Regions from separate parts of the Paenibacillus sp. FSL H8-0332 genome, predicted to be linked through region 1. Evidence: riboswitches for the same ligand, from Rfam matches in the RefSeq annotation. Region 1 holds a riboswitch; the other holds the start of a gene.

Region 1 (7,850 bases):
GATGAACGTACGTACTGCCTATGTAGTATGCAGCCAAGGGGCAAGTGTCATGCAGCATAATTCAGGAAGACCCCCTACATGCAAAATAACCCCACAAAGTGGGGCTTTAGCTTCGATGATGACTCAGGTACTTTGCGGGGACCCCAAAACATAAAAATTCTATCAAAAAACAGCCCCCCTGCAAGGGAGACTGCCATGACGCTAAGCTTTGATATACATAATCCGCATCTGCCCATCGTCTTCGGTAACTGTGATTTCCACAGATTCAGTAAGTATATCGGCATAGCTATAGGAGACACGCTTGAAGGTCTGCTGCTCCTGATCAAGTTTGACAATAAATACAGAAGGGTACGTTTCTTCCAGGACACCGGTGCGTTCAACGGTCTTACGACGGCCACCGTTAGCCCGCAACGTGATCTTATGACCGACGTGAGCTTCAAGACTGCGTTTAATTTCTAACAGCGCGTTATTAGCCATTACCTGACGACCACCTCTTTCCTTGTCCATTATACAACTTCCTTATGACGTTGTCAAATTAAATAAATAATTATAGATGAAGACAAAAAAGTTGTCAACGGAATTTTTTTAGACAGGGAAAGTCCTGTCTTTAGCACCTTGTTAGCGGTAACGGCGAGGGCAGCTTCATAGCCCATCCTTCTGCCAGAAGCTGTCCCCCTACTCCAACAAAAACAGGATAAGCACAAATAGTGCTTACCCTGTTCTTCCATCTATTCAATTACCGCTTGCCCGCTTACAGCATCGAAGGCGCTACCTTCAGCGTTGCCAGATTCTGCAGCTGGGGCATTCCGATACGGAAGCTGCCTCGCGTCTCTATTCCGCCCATCCCCTGGCTACCGCTGATCGTATGGTTCAGAACATCGCTTAAGTTCACCGTATCACGGATGGAAGTGAAGGAGGCCTTGGCCGCGATATACACCGGGTCCAGGGCATGAATGAGTATTCTGCCCGGGGAGCTGGCGAAGTTGGCACCATTGCCCAGGAGGGCTTCGAAGTGCGACTGGCAGGCTCCGGCTACGATCGTCAAGGCATCGAAATTCCGCTCATATTCACGGGCTACCCGGATGGCTGCCACAAAATTCTGTGAGTTCTTATAGCTGCTCAGACTGTACAGATCATAATTCTGTTGTTGCTTAAGTACTCCATCATGACCGGTAATCACAACGATATCGGGACGCACACGGGGCAGCAGCCGGAACAGCGTTTCCGCCATTTTGGATTCATGGACATGATGTCCCTCTGCCGGTATGCGCAGCTGCTCGTAGAGGCTCAGGCTCTTCTTCAGATAGAGCGCGTCCCCATCCAAATGCAGGACCTTGCCCGGCACTTCAAAATAAGCCGCTTCCTTCGGAGATTGACCCCAGGTCCCCGTGGTCCCCGATACGCTCTCTCCGCTTCGCTGGCTCTGCACCTGCCGGTCTTTACGCAGCCAGGTTAAGGATTCTGTTGCCTTGATCTGCGCACGCTGTCCCCGCTCGGTAACCCGTGTAGGAGGCACCTGAACCAGATCCTCCAGCGGGGAATCCGCCAGCAAACGGAACTCCGTGCCTTTAATGACTGCTCTATTCTGCAATATATTGTCTACCCGGAAGGTCACATCGCCGCCATAGGATTTACGAATGACCAAGTCTCCTAGATTCATCACAACACCACCTCTACCCCATGTTATGGGCAAAGGCCCCGGTTGGTTCATCCCCCGGGAGGGTTTTCTGTATTCTATGCGATGCCTGCGGCCAGAAGAACCGCACTGAGCCGTGCATATTCTTCAATGCTAAGCGTCTCGCCGCGCCGTGAGGGTTCAATACCGGCCTCAGAGAGCAGCGCCTCCAGGCGCTCACGCCCTTCTTCCGGGAAGAAGCGGGCTTTAAGATTATTGGCAATCGTCTTGCGCCGCTGGGTAAAGGACGCCTGAACCACACCAAAGAAATGCTTCTCGTCCGCTACCTCCACCGGAGGACGCTCTCTGACCTTCAGCCGGATCACAGCCGATTCCACATTCGGCTGCGGGATGAACACGGTACGCGGCACCATACAGACCAGCTCAGGCTCGCTGTAATACTGAACGGCAATACTCAGACTGCCGTACTCCTTGCCGCCCGGAGACGCTGCCATACGCTCAGCAACCTCCTTCTGAATCATCACCACGATATTATCCAGCGGCAGCTTCTCTTCCAGCAGCTTCATGAGTATAGGTGTGGTCACATAATACGGCAGGTTAGCTACGACACTAACCCGGTCCCTGCCGGCGAAATCCTCAGCGAACAGCTCCTGCAAATTCACCTTCAGCACATCGTCATTGCGGATCTTCACATGGGGATAGGGCGACAGGACGTCCCTGAGGATAGGAATCAGCCTGCGGTCAATCTCCACCGCAGTGACGGCCCCGGCCGTCATCGCCAATCTTTCCGTCAGGGCTCCGATCCCCGGTCCAATCTCAAGCGCACCGGCTGTGCTGTCCAGACCGGCGGCATCCACTATTTTGTCCAGAATATTCTGATCGATCAGAAAGTTCTGGCCCAGGCTTTTTTTGAAGGAAAATTTGTAACGCTGAATTATCGCTTTGGTTCTTGTTGGGGACGAGATGTTCTCGGTACCACTCATGAAGTAATGCCTCCCTGATCAATTTGGGCGAGGGCCTGCGCGAACTCCTCGCGGGTAATGCCGAACATCGCCAGACGTTTGTACAGCTGCTTGCCATTGCAATAACCGATACCGAGCAGATTGCCCAGCTGCATTCTGCGCTCTGCGGCGCGGGGATGCACCATTAGCCCTCCGGCCATGAGCTCATCCAGCCCGATGATGACCGGCGCCCCCTCGAAGGAGGTATGCACATGCTCCAGCGCATGGCGGATGGCCTCAGGCGAAGCGTTCTCTATCCCGATATCCCCTTTGCGGGTTGCATCCTTCTCCGGGATGAAGGCATGCTTGCACCCCGGTACCTTGGCCGCGACAATTTTGCGGATCCGCTCTCCGGCATGATCCGGGTCCGTAAGAATGATTACGCCCCGGCGCTGCATGGCAAGCTGGATCTTGGCAATGACCTTGCGGTCCACTGCCGAGCCCCCGGTTTCGATCGTATCTGCCTCTACCGCCCGCTTAACGGCAACGGTATCGCTTTTCCCTTCAACCACAATCAGCTCTTTAATCATAAATAATGTTACTCCTTACTCCAGAACGCAAAAAGAAGAGGATTCGCTCCCCTTCTTTTTGGCTAAAGAATGTATAAGTGATGAGCGGCAGCTCTCTAAAATTTCGTAAGTGCTTCCCTCACTATATCGTATTAACCGTTAATTTGCAAAAGACTTTACGTTTAGTTCAGCTCCGGCTTCACAGGTCCGATCACATAAAGTGTCCGCGACTTACGTCCGAAATTACGGGCATGGCTCAGTGAATCGTAATAGACATCCACCTTGTTGCCTTTGATGGCACCGCCGGTATCCTCTGCTCGGCGAAACCCTAATCCTTCAATGTACACCCACCAGCCGATTGGTATAATGCTTGGATCTACAGCTATAGTGCGGCCTTCCGTTACGCGCGTGCCGGAGGCGGTACGTGTTCCAATACCCGGTTCTTGCGAGGAATACGCGGTCATGGATACGTTCTTAATCATTCTTTTGTACTCAAAATCCACACCAGCTTTACTGGTAACATTGCTGGCCTTTGCACTGGCTTTAGATGACTTGGAGGTTGTTACAGGTTTGGAAACTTTGGCAACAACAGGAGCGGGCTTAGGAAGCGGCTTGGTACCAATGGCAATGACTTTGTCCTTGGTAACCGTCTGTACTTCTTTGCCGATCATGCGCATGGTGGCCAGCTCGCCATCTTGATAGATCTTCTCGATGTGCTGGATCATAACGCCCGGCTTACCTGCCTGTGCAACTCTTACGGTTCCCTTGGTCAAAGAGGGGTCTGCTGTCTTGATTACCCGGAAAGGCAAATTGGTTGTCCGTTGAACCACATGCTTGTTAATCCGGACAATTTTGATTTCCATGTCTGCAGATACTGCGGTTTCTAGCGAAGGGTAAATCTTGTCTAAGCCTTCCAGGCTGAGGCCCAGTTTGCCAATGGCCTGACCGATGGTATCCTCGGTCGTAAATAACGTCTCGGTCTTCCCGTCTACGGTAAGAGCGAACTTTTGCGCAGTGTTAATCACGATACGGTCGCCGTCTTTTATTTCATCACTAAGGCCAATAGATAATTCATCATGCGCCTGCAGCGAAATCTGTTCCTTAGCCAGCACATCACTGAACAGCGTTTCCCGCGTCTCCAGTGTCTGTACCTGTCCGTCTATTACTAGAGTAATTTCCTTTTTGCTCTGACCGTGTACGTACAGCAGAATTAACAGTGCGATAACAATCGATACCACACCGGCAAGTAAAACTACGCGGGGATTTACTTGCTTCAACCGTAATGCGATAGACCTGCTGGATGATTGCGAATCATGGGATACCTCTGGTTGGAATACGCCCACTCTCTCCATCCTCCTTACATAGCCCCGTCGTCTAAGTTATATCAAGGTGACTGTATCACTTCTGACGAAACTAGGTTTGAGATTGCAACAGGATACGCCCGCATTGCTTCAGCGTTTCCTGCTCATGGATCGCCTGCTCGGCATAGTTACTCCGGATATCTGTTATATAACAGTATGCCGGGAGCATCCGCGTTATTCAAAACAAAAAAAGCCTAAAAAGAGTTCATGGAGGACTCTTTCGTGGCTTCTCCGGTGTCAAAAACGCGGGAATGCTTATGCACGAGGTTTCCTCTCTTACTTGCGCTTACGGGGTTAGCTGTCGGGTTCGGGCATAAGAGAGACGCCCTATCTCAGGTCACCCGCTCACGGCGGTTGCCCTCAAATTCACCCCAAAGACCACGTAAAGAAATCAAATAAAGTCTGCGGCAATTCTGTGTTGTACTCTCATACGTTCATGCGGCAGAGCATTATTGGTTCCCCCGTTCTCCATCCGGAGACTCAGCGAGACGATCCATGAAAAAGTGACTGTCACAGTTACAACAGCTCACTGCACTGAAAAGATGATATCCTGTTTTGATACATGTTGTAAAGGACGATTCAACCACGTTTACGTAAAAAAATGATTAAAATATTGTAATAATCGGCCGTTTTTCGGTCATAAAAGTTTAATATATCCGCTATACTTCATTTTTCATCACTTTTACTCTCATTTTCAGAGTATACCAAATCGTTCCAGTGCGTTCGCATACGTAATTTCCGCCAATTCCTGTAATTCAATCCCTTTTATTGCCGCAGCTGCCTCCGCTACCAGCCTCACATGAGCGGTCTCATTTCGCTTGCCCCGGAACGGGTGCGGAGTCAGATATGGGGAGTCTGTTTCGATGAGAAGCCGGTCCAGCGGAGTCTGGGCAAGCACCTCTTTGGGTACCCTGGCATTCTTGAACGTAATCGGTCCTCCAAAAGAAAGATGGAAGCCCAAATCAAGACACATCTTGGCACTTTCCCAGCTGCCGGAGAAGGAATGCATAACGCCGCCAACCTCGCCCGCCTTTTCCTCACGGAGAATACGGATGACATCTTCATGAGCATCACGGTTATGAATACTAATTGGCATCTTCAGCTCACGGGCAAGCCCGATCTGCTTGCGGAATACTTCATGCTGCACTTCCTTAGGGGAGGTGTCCCAGTAATAATCAAGCCCGATCTCACCGATGGCGACCACCTTGGGATGAGCACACAGGGAGGCGATCCACTCCAGGTCTCCGTCCTTCATACTGATCGCATCCTGGGGATGCCAGCCTACGGCTGCATAAATATAATCATATTTCTCGGCAAGCTGCATGGTGGTCGGTATCGTTTCCCGGTTAAAGCCGATGTTGATCATTTTGCTGACTCCAGATTCCAGCGCTCTGGCAATGACCTCTTCGCGGTCTTCGTCGAATTGTGGAGCATCCAGATGGGTATGTGTGTCGAATAGCTGCATTACATTACATCCTTTCGGCTTGTGATTCTATCTATAATTCCAGAATTCCAGGCTTGATCTGATTATTTGGCAAAAATCTCTGCGATAGACGGCGGCAGCTGTGGAAGGGCTTTCTGCAGCCTGTCCTGCGGAAAATACAGATGGTATCTGCCGCGGTGAATGCCGCTGATAGAGCGTACAATATCCGAAACCTCGGAGATTTCCCTCAGCTGGTCATACTTGTCCAGAAGCAGAATCTGCTTGCTGTCAAACCCGTCTCCCGGACGGAACACATCATAAGGAAGATCGGTGGGGAAATCAATTTCCAGGTCATAATCGGGCCGCAGTCCGGCACCGTCGAAGCTGCGGCGGATTTCGTCAATGGTGCCGGAATCCAGATGCTCCATCTCCACATATTTATACAGTTTACGATGGATAAACCGGCTGCACAAGTCGCTCAGGATGTCATCCTCCTCCAGCGTCCACTGCATGAAGGCAGTCTGCATCAAGGCTTCATCGAGCAGCAGATACTGAGCTACCGTCACCTCTCCGCTGAACAGATCACTCAAGGGCTCGATCATGAATCTGAAGGCATACTCCTGCTGCACCAGCTCCTTGGCCCGGCGGAGAATCTGCCGCAGAATAATCTCAGAGCTGCGGGTTACCGGATGGAAATAGACCTGCCAGTACATCTGGTACCGTGACATCAGATAATCCTCAATCGCATGCATCCCTGATTCCTTCACCACCACCCGGCCGTCATAAGGGCGAAGCATCCGCAGAATCCGGTCGATGTCTATGGTTCCGTAATTCACCCCTGTATAATACGCATCCCGCAGCAGATAATCCATCCGGTCCGCATCCAGCGGTCCTGACACCAAATTGACAACAATTTCATGCTCATAGGTTTTGGAGATGACCGAAGCCACTTTACCAGGGAAATCTTCCGCCACATCGCGCAGAATAGCCGTGATCTCCGTATCCTCCAGAATGATGCGGCAGGTCCAGTCTTCATGATCCATTTCGAAAGCTTCTTCTATAGAATGGGAAAATGGGCCATGCCCCAGATCATGCAGCAGCGCCGCACATAAGGTGAGCAGTCTTTCCTCCGGTATCCAGTCCTTGTAACCACTCCGTTCAAATTGGGAGATAATCCTCCGCGTAATCTCATATACACCTAGAGAATGAGAGAATCGGCTGTGTTCCGCTCCATGAAAGGTTAAGTAAGAGGTGCCAAGCTGCCGGATACGCCGCAGGCGCTGGAACTCCATAGTGTTGATCAGTCTCCAGATAATGGTGTCCTGTACATGGATGTAGTTGTGAACCGGGTCCTTAAATACCTTCTCTTCTGACAAAGGTTGCTTCATGAAATCATCTCCTTTTCTTGTTTTATATAATATATTGTCGCTCTTTGTCGAATATTAGCGATTAAACGACTGCCAAATCGACAAAAATCTTTATAAGCTTTTTGAAGGTAATTTGCTTGATCAATCGCGGTATAAATGTACTCTCAAAAAAATCCTTAAAATTAGCCTGAAAAAAGGTTGACTGTTTTGGGAATGGTTGGTATTATAAATATCATAAAACAGTGAAGAATGTCGAATAATGACGCTTTTGAACATTGAGAGGAGCAACGATTGTAATGATGAAATCAACAGGAATTGTACGTAAGGTAGATGAGCTTGGACGGGTCGTTATTCCAATTGAATTGCGTCGCACGCTAGGCATTGGAGAAAAAGATGCGCTCGAAATTTACGTGGACGGTGAGCGGATCATGCTTAAGAAATACGAACCTGCTTGTATTTTCTGCGGTAATGCTGAGAATGTAACTTACTTCAAGGGTAAAATTGTTTGTCATGAATGCATTTCGGCTATCCCTACCCCTGTGACAAACTAAAA
Region 2 (7,850 bases), 2.6 Mb from region 1:
GATAACCAGCGCCAGGCCCATGGCCGGTGAGGTGATGCTGTTCTCAAGCGTAATGAACGGGTCCAGAATATAAGGATACTGCCCGATTCCGTAAGCGAAGAAGGCGCATAGAAATTGCAGCATGATGCTTATGAACGCCAAGCCGTAACGGCGTCCGCTGTACAGCAGCCACATGGCAAGCATGAAGAAAGCAACGGACAGCGCAAGCAGCCACCATAAATCCATCATATTTTGAAAATGCCGCTCATTGTGCTGTCCTAGATAAATAAAGGCCGTCAGTGCGATAACAATGGTCGGGGTGCTCCAGAACAGCGCATAGGTGCGCATAAGCTTCAGCGCGGGCTGATCCTCAGCCCTGGAAGCATAGAAGGCCAAGAAGGAGGCGCTGATGAACAGTACGGATACAATCGCCAAGCCTACAATGCTCCAGGATAACGGGTTGGTGAACAATGCCCAGTAATCCAGAGACACGGTCTCTCCCTGCTTAAAGATAAAGCCGCCTTCCGACAGGGTGAGCGCCACTGACAAGGATGCGGGAATCAGCAGGCCCGAAGCGCCGTACAGGAACAGATATACGATGTTATTCTTGGAGCCGTAATTCTCGAACGCATAGAACGAACCGCGGATCGCGATGAGTATAACGGCAATGCTTCCCGGAACTAGCAGCGCCGAGCCGTAATAATAAGCGGTATCCGGGAAGAATCCAACAAGTCCAATGTAAAAAAAGACGAAAAAGACATTGGTAATCTCCCAGACAGGCGATAAGTAGCGGGAGATCAATCGGTTAATCAGATGATCCTGCTTGGTCAGCCGGGCATAAAAGGCAAAGAAGCCGGCTCCAAAATCAATAGAGGCTACTATTAAATATCCGTATAAAAACAGCCAGAGCACTGAAATCCCAATCAGTTCGTAACTCATTTTGCGTGCTCACCCTTTACTTTTGATTTGTCGCCGGGAGGCTGATGCCACTTCTCCATCTCGGTTTCTGCCGGATTGTCCTTGAACATGCGGCGCAGCACAAGAACACATACAGTGCCTAACAGGATGTACAGCAACAAGAAAACAAAAAACAGGATTCTTACGCTCGGTGATGTCGTAGCCCCCTCTTCTACACGCATGTATCCCCTTAAGATCCAGGGCTGCCGACCGATTTCAGCGTAAAACCAGCCTAGCTCGACTCCCAGAAAAGCAAGCGGTGCGCCTAACGCGATCGCGCGAAGCAGCCATTTGTTATGCTCATTGCGTTTTTTCCAGAAGACAAACAGGAAATACAGGAATGAAATGCCTAGTAGTGCGAACCCTACACCGACCATCAGATCAAACAAATAATGGACCAGGAGCAGTGGCTGCTCATCCGCAGGAAATTCATTCAGACCTGTCACTTCTGCATTAAAATCGCCAAAGGCAAGGAAGCTGAGAAATTTGGGAATGTGAAGTGCGCCCAGAACCTCATGCTCTGCGTTAAGCCACCCCAACAGAATCAAATCTGCACCGCTTTCCGTTTCAAAATGCCACTCTGCCGCTGCCAGCTTCTCCGGCTGATGCTCAGCCAAAAATTTTGCAGACGCATCTCCAGCCAGTGAGTTCAGCAGTCCAAACACCATCACCACGGCCATCATCAGCTTCAGCGCTTTTTTATGGTATTCCGAGGCGCCCTTTTTGAGGAGTGCAAACGCGGCAATGCCTGCCAGCATTGCGGCTCCGGTCAGATAGGCTGAGCTTAAGACATGGAACACCTTGGAGAACGTCGCTGTATTCAGCATCGCCTCCACCGGATTGACAGCTATGAATTGCCCACCCGCCATGGCAAAGCCCTCGGGCTGATTCATGAACCCGTTTACCGTCGTGATAAAAACAGCAGACATCCCGGCACCGGCAACAATCGGGATCGTAAGAAGCCAGTGGATATACGGCTTTTTGAACCGGTCCCAGGTATAGAGGTAAATGCCCAGGAAGATCGCCTCAAAAAAGAACGCAAACACTTCCATAAATAACGGGAGCGCAATCACGTTGCCGGCCAGCTTCATGAAATTCGGCCAGACTAAGGCCAGCTGCAGCGAAATCGCTGTACCTGTCACCACGCCCACGGCCACAGAAATGACAAACCCGCGTGCCCATCTCTTGGCCATCAGCGTGTAGTGAGGGTCTTTTTTGCGTATGCCCATGAATTCAGCAATGGCGATCATCAGCGGAACCCCAACGCCAATTGTTGCGAAAATAACGTGGAACCCCAGTGTCAAGCCTGTCACCAGTCTGCTCCACAGCACGGTATCGATGCCCATTATGTTAGTGCCTCCTTATAAAAGCTGATAGTTATTTTAAATTATTATATCTTTAATTTTAAGCGAATCGGTTCCGGTCACCTTTTCGCCTTTAAACGTTCATGAAAGCATCAACTCTTTCTTACATCTTGGTGAATACAGCCGAAACTACTCTATCGGGCTATTGTTTGATAGGGAATAACATGGTACAGGACTGTTCATTAATAAAAATAGCGGCAGTCTAAGACTCAGTAAATAAAGTCTTGGACTGCCGCTGATGGTTAAATTATCACAAAAAAAGTTACCGATTTTAATACAAGTCTTTCGAAATTTTTTGTGCCATATACTCAATTCTTCACCGGCTATACCCCAATTCTTACTAAAATCATTAGAACTAGCGCAGCTCAATAAACTTTACCCGATCAGCAGCTTATCTTCCGGATACCGATATTTTTGCTTCACATTTTTTTGTGCCAGTGCTAAAGCTAAAGTCAAGGGCCCTAGTCTCCCGATGTACATTGTAATTATGATGATGCATTTTCCCAGTGGCGAAAGCTCTGGCGTTAGATTCATAGACATTCCTACAGTTCCAAATGCAGAGGTTGCTTCAAAGAGAAGCGCCAGGAAGTCTTTAGGATGAGCATATTCTGTAATGGATAGAAGAAAGGTGGCTGTAAGAACTACACCCAGGGATATGGTCATTACTGCCAGTGCCCTGAATATGATATCCTGAGAGATGCGTTTTTTAAGCAGTTGCACATCTGTCTTCCCCTTAATCGTTGAGACGATACTTAACATGAGTACAGCAAAAGTGGTCGTTTTTATACCTCCTCCAGTCGATCCGGACGAAGCTCCTACAAACATCAGGAAAATCATGAAAAATTGTGAAGCCGGGAGCATTGCTCCAATATCGATGGAATTAAAGCCGGCTGTACGGGTAACAACACCCTGAAAATATGCCGCCCAAGTTCTTTCACTCCATGAGAGAGTACTGAATGTTTTCGTGTTAAAGAGTTCAATCGCAAAAATCACCAAAAACCCTGCCATACAAAGGAGCCCAGAGGTAATTAAAACTATTTTTGTATGAAAGGAAAGATCTCTCCATCTTCTTTTCCGGTACAGATCCAGAATCACCGTGAATCCAATCCCGCCGATGATAAACAAAAAAGAGATAACAATATTAACTAACGGGTCACCCACATAGCGGCTCAGACTGTCTGGCCATAATCCAAATCCGGCGTTATTGAAGGCAGACACTGAATGGAATATTCCATAATAAATGGACCTTGTTGTTCCTAGTTCATTTGCCCATCGAAGGGCCAACACTATAGCTCCAGTTGTCTCCACGATAAATGAAATGAGAAAGATATTGAGTGATAACCGCACGACTCCTTGTGTTGTTACAGAATTAGATGATTGCTGGATAAGCAGACGTTCTTTTAGTCCAATCTTTTTCCCCATGATCACGGCAATCAAAACACTGAATGTCATAAATCCCAATCCGCCAATTTGAATCAGAAGTAAGATGATCATCTGTCCAAAATGAGAAAAGTCGGTACCGGTATCAAGTACAACAAGTCCCGTTACGCATACGGCTGAAGTCGAAGTAAACAGTGCTGCCAGCCACCCTATACTAAGTCCGCTGGACGAAGATATCGGCAAGGCCAGCAGCACTGTACCTAGCAAAATAGGGACGGCAAAACCGAGCAAAATGATTCTGGATGAGGTCAATTTGAGATTTGTGATGAAGGATGAGATTTTGTTAAAGAACATATCATTGGCTCCCATTGTAATTCAAGTTAGTCGCTGGCTGCCGCCTGCTGAAAACTATGCTGTTCCCTAAGATAATCCAGTAATATACGGTTGAAGAGCTGGGGTTGACACAGATGAGTCGGATACATCGCATCCTCAAGGATCGCCAGACGGGCAGACGGATACTTGCCGGCTGTTCTTTCCACCTGCTCCAGCGCCCATTCATTCTGATTCCCGGATACAACAAGAACAGGAATCTGCAGCCGTAATGCGAACCCGTAGCTGTCCGTTTGTCTAAGTGCCAGCCGCTGCTTAATTAATTCCGTTGTCCGTTCATGCACAAGCTCTTTCCTGAGAATATGATAAGCCGAGAGCCATTTATTGTAGGTGATGCGCAAGGAACGGATGAACATTTCGGCAGGAAGATAATGGGCCGCCCATGCGCAGACCTCAAAGATTCCTTTCATTTTACTGCCTCTCGCCGTGTAATCCTCCTGAAAATAACTGTCCACCAATACCATATTTATTATCCGTTCAGGGTACAGATAGGCGAATTTCTGGGCGAGCACAGCACCACTGGAACAAGCTACGATAACAGCCTTCTCTACAGATAAAGCGTCCAATAACAGCTTCAAATCTTCACATTGTGTGTCTACGATCCGGCTGATTTCCACATCCATTTTACCCGATTGCCCGTTCCCTCTCAAATCGAATACGATCACTTTGGCACGCTTGCTGAAATATTCCGCTTGCGGCTCAAACAGATGATGAGAGGTCGAATAATCATGAATAAAAACAATGGGCAGACCGCTGCCCGACATCTCATAATACAGCGATGTTCCATTCAATTCAATATACGGCATATATAGTGCATCCTCTCATGAACGCTTGCGGGGTTAGCTGCCGGATTCGGGCCTGAAAGTAGCCCTACTCGTTTTTTCCGAGATTCACCCCATGTAACCTGGTTCCCCCGCTTCCTATAAGGAATTCAGCGATTAACTGTTATTTCTCAGACGTTTCCTTACTTTCTTCCTTCAGTGACTTCAGGTCATCCTGAACGCTTCCCTTCCATAGGGGCACTCCGGAACGGTAGGCAGCCCGGCCATTTAAATGACCTGCTACCGGTGAAGTGATGAATACAAATACAATCGCCAGCAGAAGCTTGACGTTAACCGTTCCGTCTTTGAACCAAAAGTACAGGAAGCCTCCTGTCAGCAAACACAATACCCCGAAGGTTGCACTTTTGGTAGCAGCATGTGAACGCAGATACACATCGGGCAGCCGTACTAAGCCGAAGGCACTTAAGCCGCAGAAGACTGCGCCCATTACCACAAGAATAGAGCTAATCAGTTCACCTGTCATTAGGGTTCCCTCCATCCTCTATAACGGCTCCCCGTTCAATATATCTGGCCAGTGCCGTAGTACCAATAAACGTCAGAATCCCGATAACCAGGATGACTTCTATAAAATCCTGGGTATCCAGCAGCATACTAAAGACGGTTATCATAGCAAGTACATGAATGCCTATCGTATCGAGTGCGGCAACCCTGTCGGAGCGGGTTGGCCCTTTCAGGAGACGGAACAGGCAGGCCAGCATCGCCAGAGCCAGAATGATCATGGCCACGGTTAGCATAACTGGGATCATTAACGGGTCACCTCCCTAATCGCTCGTTCGAAAGTGCCTCTAATCTGCGTGACCAGCAGCTCTGCATCTTTAATATCAATTGCATGAATGTACAGCGTCTTGCCATCCTTGGAAACATCCAGGGTCAGGGTTCCCGGTGTCAGACAAATCAGGCACGAGAGCAGTGTAACTTCCCAGGGCGTGGTCAAAGCAGTCTCATAAGCAAAGATACCGGGACGTATAGCCAGTTTTGGACGGATAATATGACCTATGACCACGAAATTCGAAACCGTAAGTTCACGGGCAAAGATCAGCAGGAGCTTAAGTACAGCCCATATACGTATGAGATAGAATGGCCGGGACTGGGACCTGGATTTCCTAAATAACAGTAAAAGCCCGATGCCCAGCAGATAACCTACAACGAAGGTTGAACCGGAGTTATTATTATTTATCGCCATCCACAGAAAGGCAATCAACAGATTAAACAGGAATTGTAAGGCCATCTCCTCTACTCCTTCATTATGGCTTCTATATATAGCGCAGGTGAAGCCAGAACGTCACCTGCCTGCGATACATAAGTATACACAACCTCCGCCCCGATCCCCATTGCAATCACAAGCAGCAGCAAGCCGGCAGCCACAGCCGAAGCAGCCTTCAAGCTCACCTTAGGCTGCTCTTCCTTGGGTTCATTTCCCCAGAATGCCAGCCGGAACACCTTCATCAGGGAGAACAGCACCATAAAGCTTGACCCCAGACCAATTAGAGACAACGTAAGCATCCCCTCTGACAACGCTCCGCGGAGGATCATAATTTTGCCGGCAAAACCGCTAAGCGGCGGAATCCCCACCAGGGCGAGTGCCAGAATAAAAAACATCCAGCCGAGAAACGGATACTTTCTGATCATCCCGCCCATACTGCCTAGCCGGTCCGTTCCGGCTGCGGATATAATCATCCCGCCCAGAATAAACATAAGTCCCTTGGCCAGCATATCGTGCAACAGATAGAAGACTGCCCCATTCATTGAATCTGCAGTCCCTGCAGCGATTCCAAAGGCTACAAATCCAACGCTGATAATGATGTTATAATTCAGAATCCGCGGGATATCCTTATAAGCCACTGCCCCCAGGCTACCCAGGATCATGGTAGCAGCAGCCATCCAGGCGATCCAGTCATGGGTGAAGCCGGGATCGTTCACGAACAGCAACGTGAAGGTGCGGATGATTGCATAGAGTCCTACTTTGGTCAGCAGGGCACCGAACAACGCTCTGACAGCCGCCGGAGGTGCACTGTAGGACCCTGGAAGCCAGAAGAACAGGAACAGCCCGGCCTTCAGGGAGAATACAATCAAGAACAAAATAGCAATCACATTAAGCACGCCGCCTTGTCCCGCTTCAGCGATACGCTGGGACAGATGCGCCATGTTGAGTGTTCCTACCGCTGCATAGAGATAAGCTACCGCAGCTACGAACAGTGTTGAGGATACAATATTGATGAGCAGGTATTTCGACGTTTCTCTTAGCTGAAGCTTGGTCCCTCCGAGTGAGATGAGCGCATAAGAAGAAATCAGCATGACCTCAAAAAAGACAAACAGGTTGAATATATCCCCGGTAAGAAACGAACCGTATACCCCGACAAGCAAAAACTGAAAGAACGTATAATAATAGAACCGCTCCCGCTGCTCTCCAATACTGCTGAAGGAGTAGCACAGAATCGCAAAACTGACGATCGAAGCCATCATTACCAGCAATACAGCAAACATATCCCCCACAAATACAATGCCATACGGAGGGAGCCAGCCCCCCATCTGCAGGGTCTGTATGCCCTCTGAATGGACACGTGTAACCAGCAGCACCGCAATCAGAATATTCAATAGACCGCTGAGCGCACTAATCACGCGCTGAAGCCGGATCTTCTCTTTGAGAAAAATCAGGATGACAGCCGTAGCCAGCGGAATGAGAATCGGGAGCACCAATAGATTGCTCATTCGTTGTCCTCCTTAATGCTGTCCATTTCATCAGTACCCCGCGTCTGATAAGACCGGTATGCGAGTACGAAAAAGAAGGCTGTGACCCCAAAGCTGATGACGATGGAGGTTAGAATCAGCGCCTGCGGCAGCGGATCAACATAGGTATCCGCCTTGCCTAGTACAGGGGCTGCACCCTTTTTGAGCCCGGCCATCGTGAGCAGCAGCAGATGGACTCCATGCGTCAGCA

What was found. A riboswitch is a leader RNA that binds a small molecule or an ion and turns the genes downstream of it on or off. The one in region 1 is predicted to bind cyclic di-AMP.
Region 2: another riboswitch for cyclic di-AMP. It lies ahead of NST43_RS09910 (alpha/beta hydrolase); the one in region 1 lies ahead of NST43_RS31530 (3D domain-containing protein).

The regions. Positions count from the first base shown of each region.
Region 1 is NZ_CP150145.1:7,202,688-7,210,537, reverse strand. Features, by position in the region: gene NST43_RS31550 (Veg family protein) at 202-477, opposite strand; gene yabG (sporulation peptidase YabG) at 752-1,660, opposite strand; gene rsmA (16S rRNA (adenine(1518)-N(6)/adenine(1519)-N(6))-dimethyltransferase RsmA) at 1,735-2,619, opposite strand; gene rnmV (ribonuclease M5) at 2,616-3,167, opposite strand; gene NST43_RS31530 (3D domain-containing protein) at 3,329-4,489, opposite strand; cyclic di-AMP (ydaO/yuaA leader) riboswitch at 4,776-5,003, opposite strand; gene NST43_RS31525 (TatD family hydrolase) at 5,202-5,972, opposite strand; gene NST43_RS31520 (HD domain-containing protein) at 6,035-7,318, opposite strand; gene NST43_RS31515 (AbrB/MazE/SpoVT family DNA-binding domain-containing protein) at 7,594-7,848, shown strand.
Region 2 is NZ_CP150145.1:2,292,053-2,299,902, reverse strand. Features, by position in the region: gene NST43_RS09925 (cytochrome d ubiquinol oxidase subunit II) at 1-918, opposite strand, end outside; gene NST43_RS09920 (cytochrome ubiquinol oxidase subunit I) at 915-2,282, opposite strand; gene NST43_RS09915 (TrkH family potassium uptake protein) at 2,676-4,034, opposite strand; gene NST43_RS09910 (alpha/beta hydrolase) at 4,061-4,876, opposite strand; cyclic di-AMP (ydaO/yuaA leader) riboswitch at 4,884-5,017, opposite strand; gene mnhG (monovalent cation/H(+) antiporter subunit G) at 5,016-5,375, opposite strand; gene NST43_RS09900 (Na(+)/H(+) antiporter subunit F1) at 5,365-5,658, opposite strand; gene NST43_RS09895 (Na+/H+ antiporter subunit E) at 5,658-6,140, opposite strand; gene NST43_RS09890 (Na+/H+ antiporter subunit D) at 6,146-7,621, opposite strand; gene NST43_RS09885 (Na(+)/H(+) antiporter subunit C) at 7,618-7,850, opposite strand, start outside.